DNA from 2 places in the Streptomyces sp. NPDC051563 genome. Region 1 is predicted to be linked to the other one. Evidence: predicted binding sites of a transcription regulator. Region 1 holds the regulator's gene; the other holds the start of a gene.
What was found. Region 1 encodes HrcA, which represses chaperone genes, less so after heat shock. Its sites were predicted from a motif close to TTNGCACTCNGNNNNNCNGAGTGCNAA; they were not measured.
Positions count from the first base shown of each region.

Region 2: groL (chaperonin GroEL) is a predicted target of HrcA. The motif match lies at 4,447-4,473, and genes of this name have one in related genera.

Region 1 is NZ_JBITDL010000023.1:100,355-107,938, forward strand. Features, by position in the region: gene ACIA8F_RS26410 (ribonuclease Z) at 673-1,581, opposite strand; gene ACIA8F_RS26415 (histidine triad nucleotide-binding protein) at 1,585-1,944, opposite strand; gene ACIA8F_RS26420 (16S rRNA (uracil(1498)-N(3))-methyltransferase) at 2,022-2,768, opposite strand; gene ACIA8F_RS26425 (nitronate monooxygenase) at 2,765-3,856, opposite strand; gene dnaJ (molecular chaperone DnaJ) at 4,048-5,184, opposite strand; gene hrcA (heat-inducible transcriptional repressor HrcA) at 5,185-6,201, opposite strand; gene ACIA8F_RS26440 (MBL fold metallo-hydrolase) at 6,355-7,080, shown strand; gene ACIA8F_RS26445 (DUF3097 domain-containing protein) at 7,109-7,584, shown strand, end outside.
Region 2 is NZ_JBITDL010000040.1:67,803-75,386, forward strand. Features, by position in the region: gene ACIA8F_RS34685 (trehalose-6-phosphate synthase) at 1-541, opposite strand, end outside; gene ACIA8F_RS34690 (glucosyl-3-phosphoglycerate synthase) at 628-1,623, opposite strand; SAM riboswitch class I at 1,820-1,978, shown strand; gene thrC (threonine synthase) at 1,972-3,312, shown strand; gene ACIA8F_RS34700 (MoaD/ThiS family protein) at 3,349-3,627, shown strand; gene ACIA8F_RS34705 (cold-shock protein) at 4,065-4,271, shown strand; gene groL (chaperonin GroEL) at 4,639-6,261, shown strand; gene ACIA8F_RS34715 (hypothetical protein) at 6,386-7,045, opposite strand; gene ACIA8F_RS34720 (phosphoribosylanthranilate isomerase) at 7,193-7,584, shown strand, end outside.

The sequences.
Region 1 (7,584 bases):
TACCGCCCCACCCGACGCTCTGTCGGCCCCGGCGCCGTCCGCGGCCCCTACCGCCCCGCCAGACGCCCTGTCGGCCCCGGCGCCGTCCGCGGCCCCTGCCGACCCGCCCGACGCCCTGTCGGCCCCGGCGCCGTCCGCGGCCCCACCGGCATCGGAGCCGTCGCCGCCAGGGGCCGCGGACGCTTCGGCGCCGGCGTCGTCCTCGACGTGGCTCTCGGCCGAGGAGACCTCGTCCCCGGCCGCCCCGCCCCCGGCCTCCTCGGGCCGGGCGTCGGCCTCCGCGGCACCGGCCCCGTCCCGGTCCGGCGCTCCGTCGCGATCCGGCGACCCGTCCTGGTCCCGCGCTCCGTCGCGATCCGGGTCCCGGAACCCCTCGAAGCCCGCCTCCTTCATCGACTGCCCGAACCCGCCGCCCCCGAAGGCCGCCTCCGCGGCAGCCAGCCCGGTCACCCTCCCGTGGCCCCGGCCCCGACGAGCCGCTCCCGAACCCCGCCGGCCCTGGTCTTCCGGTCATCTCTCCCCCTCGCCCGAGCGCCGCTCCGCCGTTGCGGACACGCCCGCGAAGGTGCGGGCGGCGGCACCCCAAGCATCCGCACGGCGAGGTGCGGATACAAAGAGCCGGCAGGAGCCGGCGGGAGAGGACCGGAGGGGGCAGGCGGAGAGCGGCCCGGCCTAGCCGGCCCGCTTCGGCACGGGGACCCGTACGAGATCCGCGGCGATCGTCAGTTCGCCCTCGAAGCCGGCCGCCCGGGCCTGCCGCTCGAACTCCGCCGGATCCGGGTACCGCTGCGAGAAGTGCGTCAGCACGAGATGCCGCACGCCCCCGTCCCGCGCCACCCGCGCCGCCTGTCCCGCGGTGAGGTGCCCGTGGTCGGTGGCCAGTTGGACGTCCTCGTCGAGGAAGGTCGACTCGATCACCAGCATGTCGCAGCCCGCCGCGAGCGCTTCCACGCCCTCGCAGAGCCGGGTGTCCATGACGAAGGCGAACCGCTGTCCGGCCCGCGCCTCGCTGACCTCGTCGAGGGTGACCCCGCCGAGGCTGCCCTCGCGCTGGATCCGGCCCACGTCGGGCCCCTTGATGCCGTGGAGCGCGAGCAGTTCGGGCCGTATCCGGCGCCCGTCGGCCTCGGTGAGCCGGTAGCCGAAGGACTCCACCGGGTGCGAGAGGCGTACGGCGTCCAGGGTGTACGCGTCCCCGCGCGCCAGGATCCCGTCCTCGGCCACCGGCTCCTCCGCGATCCGCACGGTCTCGCGGTAGGCCGTGGCGTACCGCAGCCGGTCGAAGAACTTCTGTCCGGAGGCCGGGTAGTGGGCGGTGACGGGGTGCGGGACCCGGTCGAGGTTGATCCGCTGGATGACCCCGGCGAGGCCGAGGCTGTGGTCACCGTGGAAGTGGGTGACGCAGATCCGGTTGATGTCGTGCGCGGCCACCCCGGCGCGCAGCATCTGGCGCTGGGTGCCCTCGCCGGGATCGAAGAGGATGCCCTCGCCGTCCCAGCGCAGCAGGTAGCCGTTGTGGTTGCGGTGGCGGGTGGGCACCTGGCTGGCGGTGCCGAGCACCACGAATTCGCGTACGGACACGGTTTATCCCGGGGGCCATTCGAAGCCGCGGCCGCCGAGGACGTGCGCGTGGGCGTGGAAGACCACCTGGCCGGCGCCGGCGCCGGTGTTGAAGACGAGGCGGTAGCCGCTCTCGGTGAGCCCCTCGTCGGCTGCGACGCGGCCGGCCTCGGTCAGGACGTCGGCGGCGATCCCGGGCTCGGCGGCCGCGAGGGAGACGGCGTCGGGATAGTGCGCCTTCGGGATCACGAGGACGTGGGTGGGTGCCTGCGGGTTGATGTCGCGGAAGGCGACGGTGGTGTCCGTCTCCCGGACGACCGTCGCGGGAATGCTCCCCGCGACGATCTTGCAGAACAGGCAGTCGGCCTGCGGTTCCCCGGCCATGTGCTGAGCCCTTCGTGACGGGTGACGGTGATCGGTTCCGGCATGGTATCCACCGCCACCCCCGCCGGCCGGACCGGTCAGGACCAGCGTCCCGTCCGCGCCAGCAGGACCGCCGCCGCGGCCGTGCCCGCCGTGGAGGTGCGCAGCACCGAGCGGCCCAGCCGGTACGGGTGCGCTCCGGCCGCCGCGAAGGCGGCGAGCTCGTCCGGGGAGACCCCGCCCTCGGGTCCGACGACCAGGACGATGGAGCCGGCGGCCGGCAGTTCGGCGGTGGCCAGCGCGCCCGAGGGCGTGTCCCGGTCCTCGTGCAGGACCACCGCGAGGTCGGCCTCCGCGAGCAGCGCCGCGACCTGCTTGGTCGACAGCGCCTCGGCGACCTCGGGGAAGCGGACCCGGCGGGACTGCTTGCCGGATTCCCGGGCGGTGGCCCGCCACTTCGCGAGGGATTTGGCGCCCCGGTCGCCGCGCCACTGGGTGATGCAGCGCGAGGCCTGCCAGGGCACGATCGCGTCGACGCCGGTCTCCGTCATGGTCTCGACGGCGACCTCGCCCCGGTCGCCCTTGGGCAGGGCCTGGACGACGGTGATCCGGATGGTGGGCTCGGGCTCCTCCAGGACGGACTCCAGGTCCGTGATCACCAGACGGTCCTTGCCCTCCGCCGCCTTGACCACGCCCTCGGTCCACCGGCCCAGGCCGTCGGTCAGGACCACGTCCTCGCCGGGGGCCAGCCGCTTCACGGAGACCGCGTGGCGGCCTTCGGGACCGTCCAAGACGAACTCCGGTCCCGCGGGAACCTTTTCCACCACGAACACCGGGGCGGTCATGACGCACTCCTCATCTGCATTGCCTTCAATGCGTTCTGTGCCGCGCCGAGTTCCGCCGCGAGCACCTCCACCAGTTCCCCGGCCGGCAGGGCCCGCGCCAGCCGGTGCCCCTGGCCCGCCCACAGGGCCATGCCCTGCGGGTCCCCGGCATCGGCGGCGGCCTTGCGCAGCGGCGCGGTCAGGTGGTGCACCTGCGGGTACGCGGCCGGGGCGTACGGGCCGTGCTCGCGCATGAACCGGTTGACCAGTCCGCGGGCCGGCCGCCCCGAGAAGGCCCGGGTCAGCTCCGTCCGGACGAACAGCGGGTCGGTCAGCGCCTTCTTGTGCAGGGGGTGCGCGCCGGACTCCGGGCAGGCCAGGAAGGCCGTACCGAGCTGCGCGGCCTCGGCGCCCGCGGCGAGCAGCGCGGCGATCTGCGAGCCGCGCATCAGGCCGCCCGCCGCGATGATCGGGAGGGCCACGGCCTCGCGCACCTGCGCGACGAGCGCGAGCAGGCCGACTCCGGCCGTGCCGTCGCCCTGCGGGTCGTCGCGGTGGGTGCCCTGGTGGCCGCCCGCCTCCACGCCCTGGACGCAGACGGCGTCGGCGCCGGCCGCCTGGGCGGCGCGGGCCTCCTCGACGGAGGTGACGGTGGCGATCGTGTACGTACCGACGTTGCGCAGGCAGGTGAAGGCCGCGGGCGAGGGCAGGCCGAAGGTGAAGGAGACCACGGGGACCGGGTCTTCGATGAGAATGGCCAGTTTGGCGTCGTAGCCGTCGTCGCTGGTGCCGATGATGTCCTCGTCGGCGAGGGAGATCTCGTACCAGGAGGCCTCACTGGCGAGGTGCCCGCGGTAGACCTCCAGGGCGGCCGGGTCCGCGTGGGAGGTCTGCGGCAGGAAGAGGTTGACGCCGAAGGGGCGGCGGGTGAGCGCGCGCAGCCGCTTGATCTCCTGGTACATGCCGTCCGCGGTCTTGTAGCCGCCGGCGAGGAAGCCCAGTCCGCCCGCTTCGCACACGGCGGCCGCGAGCGGCGGGCAGGACGCGCCGCCCGCCATGGGCGCCTGCACGATCGGGTACGCGAAGAGACCGTTCGGTGCGGAGGACATGAGCTGCATCGTGCCATGTCCCGCTCACGGGACCGAATCACGGCATTCGCCTGGCATAGTCCCCTTCCCCGGGGTGCCCGAATACCGCCGCCGCGGCGGCGTCGCGCATGCCGCGAGCCCGGTCCGGGGCATCCCCGGACCGGGCTCGCAGGTGTGCTCGTACGCTGCTCGGCGTCCGTCGAAGGCGTCGCTCAGCGCCCGTTGAAGGCGTCCTTCAGGCGGCTGAACAGGCCTTGCTGACCCGGTGCGAACTGGCCCATCGGCCGCTCCTCGCCGCGCAGCTTGGCCAGCTGGCGCAGCAGGTCCTCCTGCGCCGGGTCCAGCTTGCCGGGGGTGGTGACCTCGACGTGCACGATCAGGTCGCCGCGTCCGCCACCGCGCAGGTGGGTCACGCCGCGGCCGTGCAGCGGGATCGCCTGCCCGGAGCCGGTGCCGGGCCGGATGTCGATCTCTTCCAGGCCGTCCAGCGTCTCCAGCGGGCACTTGGTGCCCAGGGCCGCCGCGGTCATCGGGATGGTGACCGTGCAGTGCAGGTCGTCCCCGCGCCGCTGGAAGGTCGGGTGCGGCAGCTCGTGGATCTCCACGTACAGGTCGCCGGCGGGGCCGCCGCCGGGGCCGACCTCGCCTTCGCCCGCGAGCTGGATCCGGGTGCCGTTCTCGACGCCGGCCGGGATCTTGACGGTGAGGCTGCGGCGGGAGCGGACCCGGCCGTCGCCCGCGCACTCGGGGCACGGGGTCGGGACCACGGTGCCGAAGCCCTGGCACTGCGGGCAGGGGCGCGAGGTCATGACCTGGCCCAGGAAGGACCGGGTGACCTGCGAGACCTCACCGCGGCCGCGGCACATGTCACACGTCTGCGCCGAGGTGCCGGGTGCAGCGCCCTCGCCGGAGCAGGTGGTGCAGACGACGGCCGTGTCGACCTGGATGTCCTTGGTCGTGCCGAAGGCGGCCTCGTCCAGTTCCAGGTCGAGGCGGATCATGGCGTCCTGGCCGCGGCGGGTCCGCGAGCGCGGTCCGCGCTGCGAGGACTGGCCGAAGAAGGCGTCCATGATGTCGGAGAAGTTGCCGAAGCCGCCCGCTCCGAAGCCGCCGGCTCCGCCGCCGCCCGAGGAGGACAGCGGGTCGCCGCCGAGGTCGAAGACCTGCTTCTTCTGCGGGTCCGAGAGGACCTCGTAGGCGGCGTTGATCTCCTTGAAACGCTCTTGCGTCTTGGGATCGGGGTTCACATCCGGGTGCAGCTCGCGGGCGAGCCGCCGGAATGCCTTCTTGATCTCGTCCTGCGATGCGTCGCGGCGCACGCCGAGAACGGCGTAGTAGTCCGTGGCCACTTACGACTCCGCCAGGATCTGTCCGACGTAACGTGCCACTGCGCGTACCGCTCCCATCGTTCCGGGGTAGTCCATGCGGGTCGGTCCGACCACGCCGAGTTTGGCGACTGCTTCGCCGCCCGAACCGTAGCCGACCGAGACGACGGACGTGGAGTTCAGTCCCTCGTAGGCGTTCTCATGCCCGATCTTTACGGCCATTCCCGACTCACTGGCCTCGCCCAGCAGCTTGAGGAGCACGACCTGCTCCTCCAGCGCTTCGAGCACCGGCCTGATCGTCAGGGGAAAATCGTGTCCGAAGCGGGTGAGGTTGGCGGTGCCGCCGATCATCAGCCGCTCCTCCGCCTCCTCGACCAGCGTTTCGAGGAGGGTGTCGAGGACGGCTCGCACCGTCACCCGGTCCTCGTTCTCGAAGGACTCCGGAAGGTCCTTCACCAGCGGCGGCACGTCGGTGAACCGGCGGCCGACGACTCGGCTGTTGAGGCGGGCCCGCAGGTCCGCGAGCGAGGCCTCCCCGAAGGGGGCCTGGCAGTCGACGAGCCGCTGCTCGACCCGGCCGGTGTCCGTGATGAGGACGAGCATCAGGCGGGCCGGGGCCAGCGAGAGCAGTTCCACGTGCCGGACGGTGGACCGGGTCAGCGAGGGGTACTGGACGACGGCGACCTGCCGGGTGAGCTGCGCGAGCAGCCGCACCGTACGGCCGACGACGTCGTCGAGGTCCACGGCCCCGTCGAGGAAGTTCTGGATGGCCCGGCGCTCGGGCGTCGACAGCGGTTTGACCCCCGCCAGCTTGTCGACGAAGAGGCGGTAGCCCTTGTCGGTGGGGATCCGGCCGGCGCTGGTGTGGGGCTGGGCGATGTAGCCCTCGTCCTCCAGCACGGCCATGTCGTTGCGCACGGTGGCGGGCGACACGCCGAGGCGGTGCCGCTCGGTGAGCGCCTTGGAGCCGACGGGCTCCTCCGTGCCGACGTAGTCCTGGACGATGGCGCGCAGCACTTCGAGTCTGCGTTCGCTGAGCATCGCGCGCACACCTCCATCGTTTCCGTCGTTCGCGGCTTCGGCAGGTCCTGCCTGCTGGCACTCTGAGCGTTCGAGTGCCAGAGATCCCCCGGTCAGTGTACGGCGGGGTGGTACACCCCTAGCAAGGGCGGCCCGCCAAGGTAGCGTCGCGGCATGGACGTGCGTTGGGAAGAGGCGGGCTGGGAACGGCTCGCCGAACGGGCCGGCCGAAAGCGCCTGCCGGTGTGGGACTGCACCGTGGGACTGGTGGTGGGCGAGGATTCCGCCCTTCTGATCGACCCGGGTTCCTCCCTGCGGGAAGGGGCGCAGGTACGGGCCGAGGCCGAGCGGCTGGCGGGCCGGCGCGTGACCCATCTCGCATTCACACACGGACATTTCGACCACGTACTGGGCGGGGCGGCGTTCGCGGGCGCCGAGATCTACGGTCCGGTCGGGCTGGACTCCCTGCTCTCGGTGAGCCGGGAAGAGCTGCGGGCCGACGCGGTCCGGCACGGCCTGGCGCCCGCCGAGGCGGCCGAGGCGGCGGATCTGCTGGTGCTCCCCCGGCACCTGGTGTCGGGCGAGTGGACGCTCGACCTGGGCGGGGTGCAGGTGCTGCTGGCGAACGTGGGCCCGGGGCACACCCGGCACGATCTGGCCGCCTTCGTGCCCGGTGCGCGCGAGGTGGTCTTCTGCGGCGACCTGGTCGAGGAATCGGGCGAGCCGCAGGCGGGCCCGGACGCGGCGCCGCGGCAGTGGCCGGCGGCCCTGGACCGGCTCCTCGCCCTGGGCGGGGACGACGCTCTGTACGTACCGGGTCACGGAGCGGTGGTCGACGCGGCCTTCGTCCGTGCCCAACGCGACACACTGGCCGCCCGCTTCGGCGTGTCGGACCACTGAACCGGCCCGTTCTCCTACCCTCGGCCGGATGCGCGAGTACTCCCCCGACCTGACCCCCCAGTGGAAGCGCTCCAAGCCCGTCCCCGAGGTCCCGGCCGATCCGGACCTGGTGGTCGAGGTGGCGGGTACGGACTTCTGCGGCGCGGTGGTGGCCTGCGAGGCCGGCACGGTCACCCTGGAGGACCGCTTCGGCAAGCGCCGCGTCTTCCCCCTCGAACCCCGCGGCTTCCTCCTGGACGGCGCGGTGGTCACCCTGACCCGCCCCGCGCGGGGCCCGGCCGCCCCGGCCCGTACGGCCTCGGGCTCCCTCGCCGTCCCCGGGGCCCGGGCGCGGGTGGCCCGGGCGGGCCGGATCTACGTGGAGGGCCGCCACGACGCCGAACTGGTCGAGCGGGTGTGGGGCGACGACCTGCGGATCGAGGGCGTCGTGGTGGAGTACCTGGAGGGCATCGACGACCTCCCGGCCGTCGTCGCCGACTTCGCCCCCGCCGCCGACGCCCGCCT
Region 2 (7,584 bases), on a different contig from region 1:
GCATCTCCAGGAACTCCCGAGAGGCCCACGGCGTGTGCGTGAAGTGCCCGATCCGCAGGTCGGGGCGGAGCTCCCGGAGCATTCCCGGGGCCAGGGCCAGGTGGTAGTCCTGGATCAGGACCGTCGCGCCCTCGGCCGCCTCCTGCGCGAGCGCCGTCGCGAAGGCCTCGTTGTACGTGACGTAAGAGCCCCAGCGCCGCCGGAACTCCGCGTCGAAGACCGGCTCGCGCGGGATCTCGTACAGGTGGTGGTGGAGGAACCACAGCACCGAGTTCGCGATGCCGTTGTACGCGTCGTCGTAGACCTCCGGGTCGATCGGCAGCATCCGTACGCCCGGCTCGGCGACCCCCCGCCGTACCGCCTCCCGGTCCGCGTCCGACAGCGCCGCGCAGATCCACAGCGCGTCCGGCTGTTCCGCGAGGGCGGTGGAGAGGCCGGAGACGAGACCGCCCCCGCCGCGGCGGGCACTGAGCGTGCCGTCCGCGGCGAGGGCGTACGAGAGGGGGCCGCGATTCGCGGCGACGAGCACCTGGGAAGCCATGCGGCGAACCTAGCCCGCCTCGCCGCCGGTCAAACGTCGCCGCCCGGGTGTGCGCCGGACCGAGAGGAAGACCACACCGCCGGGTGCTACGCCACGCGGCGCCGTGCGTACTCCTCGACGTCCCGCATCGGCGGCCGCTCCTCGGTGTCCACGGCGTAGGTGTGCGGTACGAAGCCCTCCGGCCCCCGCTCGAACTGCGTCAGCTCGGGGCGTACGAGGTGCCCGCGCGAGAGCCTCACCTGAGCCGTGCGGTAGATCGCGGCGGCCATCCGGCCCAGTGCCTGACCGTCCTGGTGCCGGTGCAGCCGGACGCCCACGTCCACCTGGGCCAGTGCGTCCAGCCCGGCCGTGTGCAGCGCGTCCACCAGCAGCCCCAGCTCGACCCCGTAGCCCACGGGGAACGGCAGCCGCTCCAGGAGCTCGCGGCGTACGGCGTACTCGCCGCCCAGCGGCTGCACGAAACCGGCCAGCAGCGGCCAGTGCAGGTTGAGCAGGGGGCGGGCCACCAGTTCGGTGACCCGGCCGCCCTGGCCGTGGGCCGTGGCGGAGGCCGGATCGGCCGGAGCCGCCCGGTCGACGGACTCCAGGCCGAAGGGGCGGTCGTACATCGCCTTGACGAACCGCACCTCCGGATCGGTCAGCAGCGGGCCGACGATCCCGGAGACGAAGGCGGACGAGAAATCGCGCAGGTCGGCGTCCACGAAGCAGACGATGTCGCCGGTGGTGACCAGCAGCGAGCGCCACAGCACCTCGCCCTTGCCGGGCAGCGCCGGGATCCGCGGCAGCACCTCGTCGCGGTGCACCACCCGGGCCCCGGCCTTGGCCGCGACCTCCGCGGTGCGGTCGGTGGAACCCGAGTCGATCACCACGAGCTCGTCCACCAGCGGCACCGGCAGGCCCTCGATCAGATCGCGCCGGATCACCTCGACGATCTCGCCGACCGTCGCCTCCTCGTTCAGCGCCGGCAACACCACGCTCACCGTGGTCCCCGCTGCCCGCTTGGCGGAAAGCAGCTGGCCGAGCGGTCGGTCGGCGGCGGACCAGGAGCGGTCTGCCAACCAGCGCTCCACCTCTTCCAGCACCTTCAGCACTCCCTGTTCATCACTGGGCTCTTCACTGGTTTGGACCGAAATGTGATCCATCTCGCGGTTCGGACGGCTGTCTCAACCACCCGGGCCTTCGGTTACAGTCTTGAACAACGCAATGGCCCACCGCATGCCGGGGGGCCCGCGTACAAACGCACCGGCGCGCCATAGAGCGCGTGTGCCGGTGCCATACCGCTCATCCAGAGGGGCAGAGGGACACGGCCCGTTGAAGCCCCGGCAACCCTCCAGTCGGTTCTCGCGATCGCGCATTCCAGCGCCGCCAGCGAGGTCCCCGGCTAGGGAAGGTGCCAATTCCGTCTCATGGCGAAGTGCGCCATGGGGAAGATGAGGAGAAAGGGCCTCGCCATCATGGCTGCACAGTCTGTCGCAACCTCTGCCGAAACCGTCGAAAGCACTGAAAACGCTTCTGGCACCTCCGTCGATCTCGGTCCCGCCACCGGCCTTTCCTGTCGTGAGTGCGGTACCCGCTTCGAGCTCGGCCCGATCTTCGCCTGCGCCGAGTGCTTCGGCCCGCTCGAAGTCGCCTACGAGCTGCCCCTGGGAGACCCGGAAGCCCTGCGCGCCGCCATCGAGGCCGGCCCGAACAACATCTGGCGCTACGCGCCGCTGCTGCCCGTCCCGGCGGACGTGGCCTCCAAGCCGAGCCTGAACCCCGGCTTCACCAAGCTCGTGGACGCGGCCAACCTGGCCAAGGAGCTCGGGGTCACCGGCAAGCTGTACGTCAAGGACGACTCCGGCAACCCGACGCACTCCTTCAAGGACCGCGTCGTGGCCATCGCCGTCGAGGCCGCCCGCGCCTTCGGCTTCACCACCCTCTCCTGCTCCTCCACCGGCAACCTGGCCGGCGCCGTCGGCGCCGCGGCCGCCCGGGCCGGCTTCCGCTCCTGCGTGTTCATCCCGCACGACCTGGAGCAGGGCAAGGTCGTCATGGCCGGTGTCTACGGTGGCGACCTGGTCGGCATCGAGGGCAACTACGACGACGTCAACCGGTTCTGCTCCGAGCTCATCGGCGACCCGCTGGGCGAGGGCTGGGGCTTCGTCAACGTCAACCTGCGCCCGTACTACGGCGAGGGCTCCAAGACCCTGGCGTACGAGATCTGCGAGCAGCTCGGCTGGCAGCTGCCCGACCAGATCGTCATCCCGATCGCGTCCGGCTCGCAGCTCACGAAGATCGACAAGGGTCTCCAGGAACTGATCAAGCTGGGCCTCGTCGAGGACAAGCCGTACAAGATCTTCGGCGCCCAGGCCGAGGGCTGCTCGCCCGTCTCGACCGCCTTCAAGGCCGGTCACGAGGTGGTCCGCCCGCAGAAGCCGAACACCATCGCCAAGTCGCTGGCCATCGGCAACCCGGCGGACGGCCCGTACGTCCTGGACATCGCGCGCCGCACCGGCGGGTACGTCGAGGACGTCAACGACACCCAGGTCGTCGAGGCGATCAAGCTCCTCGCCCAGACCGAGGGCATCTTCGCCGAGACCGCGGGCGGCGTGACCGTCGGCGTGACGAAGAAGCTCGTCGAGAACGGGCAGCTCGACCCCGCGCTGACCACCGTGATCCTGAACACCGGTGACGGCCTCAAGACCCTGGAGGCGGTGGCCGAAGGCGGTGGCCAGACCGCCACCATCCGCCCCAGCCTGGACGCGTTCCGCGCCGCCAACCTGGCCTGATCTCTTCTCCCTGCACACCGGAAAGGCAGTAGCGCCATGAGCGTCAACGTCCGCATCCCCACCATCCTGCGCACCTACACCGGCGGCCAGGCCGAGGTCTCCGCCGAGGGCGCGACCCTCGAAGAGGTCATCCAGTCCCTGGAGGCCGGCCACCCCGGCATCGCCGCGCGCGTCCTGGACGACCAGGGCAAGCTGCGCCGCTTCGTCAACGTCTACGTGAACGACGACGACGTGCGCTTCGAGGGCGGGCTGCAGACGGCGACTCCGGACGGCGCCGGCATCTCGATCATCCCGGCCGTCGCCGGCGGCTGCTGACCCCGCGTGACGCAGCCCGCGTGACACCGTCCGCGTGACACCGTCCGCCTAACATCGTGCGGAAACTGAATTGCCCCCTCCGGTAATAAACGGAGGGGGCAATTCTGCTTGATTGGACGCGGTAAGGTTGGGGAAGTCCCCTCCGCTGTTCTTGCCCGCCGCATATGAGCGGGCCGCGTGAGGGTTGACATTGAGTCAACATGCAAGTGCGCTATGGGACGTTGGCCTGGTTTGTCCGGCCCGAGTTGCCCTGGAATATTCCTGGTTTTCACCCTATTTCAATGTTTTGGCGTGTCCAGAATTCTCGTCGGAATGACCTGTTGCAGACAGCAGCGGTGCGGATACATTCAGCCCCGGTCGAGGCGTTCCGGCGCAAGTTCTGACCCGGGACCGCGAAGTGCGGTCCTGCGCAAGGGCCAGTAATAGGGGAGTTAGGCATGGCTCAGGGCACCGTCAAGTGGTTCAACGCGGAGAAGGGCTACGGCTTCATCGCGGTCGACGGTGGTGCGGATGTGTTCGTCCACTACAGCGCCATCCAGATGGACGGGTACCGCACCCTTGAAGAGGGTCAGCGGGTCGAATTCGAGATCTCGCAGGGCCAGAAGGGTCCGCAGGCGGACATGGTCAAGCTCGCCGCCGGCTAGTCCGACCGCGATCGACCACCGACGCGTACGCGGCCACGCACAGCGGTCGCGCACGAGGCACAACGACATATGTACGAGGGGCCCACATCCTGGACACGGGATGCGGGCCCCTCGTGCGTGGCGGCTCCGGCGCCCTTGCGGTGCCCGGGTGTTCATCCCGGGTTGCCCCAAGCCGCTTGCACTCGGAGGGGTCGAGTGCTAATCATTGGCGTTAGCACTCTCCGGGTGAGAGTGCTACTAAACGAGGACCGGGTCGGTGAGGCCCGCAGGGTCCGGTGGGAAGGAACCGCCGGGCACGCAGGCCGTCCGTCGCGGGCGCGGGCGCGGTCCGGGAGCAATCCACCGCTGTCCGGGAGGACCACTTCAGATGGCCAAGATCATTGCGTTCGACGAGGAGGCCCGTCGCGGCCTCGAGCGTGGGATGAACCAGCTCGCCGACGCCGTCAAGGTCACCCTTGGCCCCAAGGGTCGCAACGTCGTCCTTGAGAAGAAGTGGGGCGCGCCCACGATCACCAACGATGGTGTCTCCATCGCCAAGGAGATCGAGCTCGAGGACCCGTACGAGAAGATCGGCGCCGAGCTGGTCAAGGAAGTCGCCAAGAAGACGGACGACGTCGCCGGCGACGGTACGACCACCGCCACCGTTCTCGCCCAGGCGCTCGTCCGCGAGGGCCTGCGCAACGTGGCCGCCGGTGCGAACCCGATGGCCCTCAAGCGCGGTATCGAGAAGGCCGTCGAGGCCGTCTCCGCCGCCCTGCTGGCGCAGGCCAAGGATGTCGAGACCAAGGAGCAGATCGCTTCCACGGCCTCCATCTCCGCCGCCGACACCCAGATCGGCGAGCTCATCGCCGAGGCCATGGACAAGGTCGGCAAGGAAGGCGTCATCACGGTCGAGGAGTCGCAGACCTTCGGCCTGGAGCTCGAGCTCACCGAGGGCATGCGCTTCGACAAGGGCTACATCTCGGCGTACTTCGCCACCGACATGGAGCGCATGGAGTCGTCCCTCGACGACCCGTACATCCTGATCGTCAACTCCAAGATCGGCTCGGTCAAGGACCTGCTGCCGCTCCTGGAGAAGGTCATGCAGTCCGGCAAGCCGCTGCTGATCATCGCCGAGGACGTCGAGGGCGAGGCGCTCTCCACCCTCGTCGTCAACAAGATCCGCGGCACCTTCAAGTCCGTCGCCGTCAAGGCTCCGGGCTTCGGTGACCGTCGCAAGGCCATGCTCGGCGACATCGCCATCCTCACGGGCGGCACCGTCATCTCCGAGGAGGTCGGCCTCAAGCTCGAGAACGCCGGTCTCGACCTGCTCGGCCGCGCCCGCAAGGTCGTCATCACCAAGGACGAGACGACCATCGTCGACGGCTCCGGTGACAGCGACCAGGTCCAGGGCCGCGTCAACCAGATCCGCGCCGAGATCGAGAACTCCGACTCGGACTACGACCGCGAGAAGCTGCAGGAGCGACTGGCGAAGCTCGCCGGCGGTGTCGCGGTCATCAAGGCCGGCGCCGCGACCGAGGTCGAGCTCAAGGAGCGCAAGCACCGCATCGAGGACGCCGTTCGCAACGCGAAGGCGGCCGTCGAAGAGGGCATCGTCGCCGGTGGCGGCGTGGCCCTGCTGCAGGCCTCCTCGGTCTTCGACAAGCTGGAGCTCACCGGCGACGAGGCGACCGGCGCCAACGCCGTCAAGCTCGCGCTGGAGGCCCCGCTCAAGCAGATCGCCGTCAACGGTGGTCTCGAGGGCGGCGTCGTCGTGGAGAAGGTCCGCAACCTGCAGATCGGTTGGGGCCTGAACGCCGCGACCGGCGAGTACGTGGACATGATCGCGTCGGGCATCATCGACCCGGCGAAGGTCACCCGCTCTGCCCTGCAGAACGCGGCGTCCATCGCGGCCCTCTTCCTCACCACCGAGGCCGTCATCGCCGACAAGCCCGAGAAGGCCGGCGCGGCTGCCGGCGGCGGCATGCCGGGCGGCGACATGGACTTCTGATCCACCCCGGGCTCCGGCCCGACGGTAGATCGGCGGTTCGCTGCGCGCACCACGCAGCACGCAGTACGTACACGTACCGAGGGCGGCACCCCTTCCTGACGGAGGGGGTGCCGCCCTCGGGCGTTCACCGACCTTTGCCGAGGGCGCCGAGCACCCCCAGCAGGGATGCGAGCCCGACCGCGCAGAGGGCCGCGGCGCGCAGGCCCCAGGCGTGGAGGTCGGCGGCCCGCTCCGGCTGCACCTGGCCCCGGGGGTCGTAGACCAGCCGCAGCTGCTCGCCGGTCTTCGCGATCTCCTGTTCCCTGGTCAGCTGGGCGGGACCGCCCGGCGGGCAGTCCAGCCGATGGTCGTACGCGACGGTGTGGCTGAGGCGCTGGCCCTCGGGGCCGAAGGCGGAATCCGTCTCGACCCGGGAGGTCACCTCCCTGACCACGCACGTGACCTCGACGCCGCGCTCCCGCAGCACCAGATCGTCCACGCCCATCAGGGCGATGAACACGCCGGCGACCGCGGGCAGCCCGGCCAGGACGGCGAGGGCCGAGCCGCGGCGCCCGCCCGCGGCGAAGGAGTGCAGGGCGAGGCCGGACAGGGGAACGAAGAGCCCGAAGAGGGCCACCCAGGCGTCGCCCAGCCGGCCGTCGCCCAGCCAGCCGGTCGCTCCCGCCCAGCCGGCCGCGAGCGCCGTCGCGGTGGCGAGGGCCGGCGCGGCGGCGGCGGCCAGGACCCGTCCGGGCGGGCGCCACCATGAGTCCCGTATCGGATCGTTCGCGTCACCCGTCGCCATCCCCGCCCCCTTCGGTCCCCGGCTCCTGCTTCCGGTACGTACACGCCGGGGAGTGCCCGGATGGTTGAGGTCGCATGCGCCGTCCGACGGTGCCCGCGATGCGGGACCGTCCTTCGATGCCCCCGTACGAGCTGATTGACTGCATGCATGAGTGACGTGAGCGATGTGTTCGTCAAGATCTGCGGGCTGCGGACCGCGCACGACGTCGAGGTGGCCGTGGCGGCCGGGGCCGATGCCGTCGGGTTCGTGTTCGCGCCCGGCAGCCCGCGTACGGTCGATGCCGCGACGGCTCGGGCGCTGGCCGCCGGGGTGCCGGCCGGGGTGCTCACGGTCGGGGTGTTCCGGGGGCAGTCCGTCGCCGAGGTGCGGCGGTTCGCCGAGGAGAGCGGTGTACGGGGCGTGCAGCTGCACGGTGAGGAGGGCCCGGAGGAGTTCGCGGCGCTGCGCGCCGAGGGGCGGACGCTGCTGCGGGCCACCTCGCGGCGGGTGCAGCGCTGCGGGGAGTACGGGGAGGACCTGCTGCTCCTCGACGCCCCGGA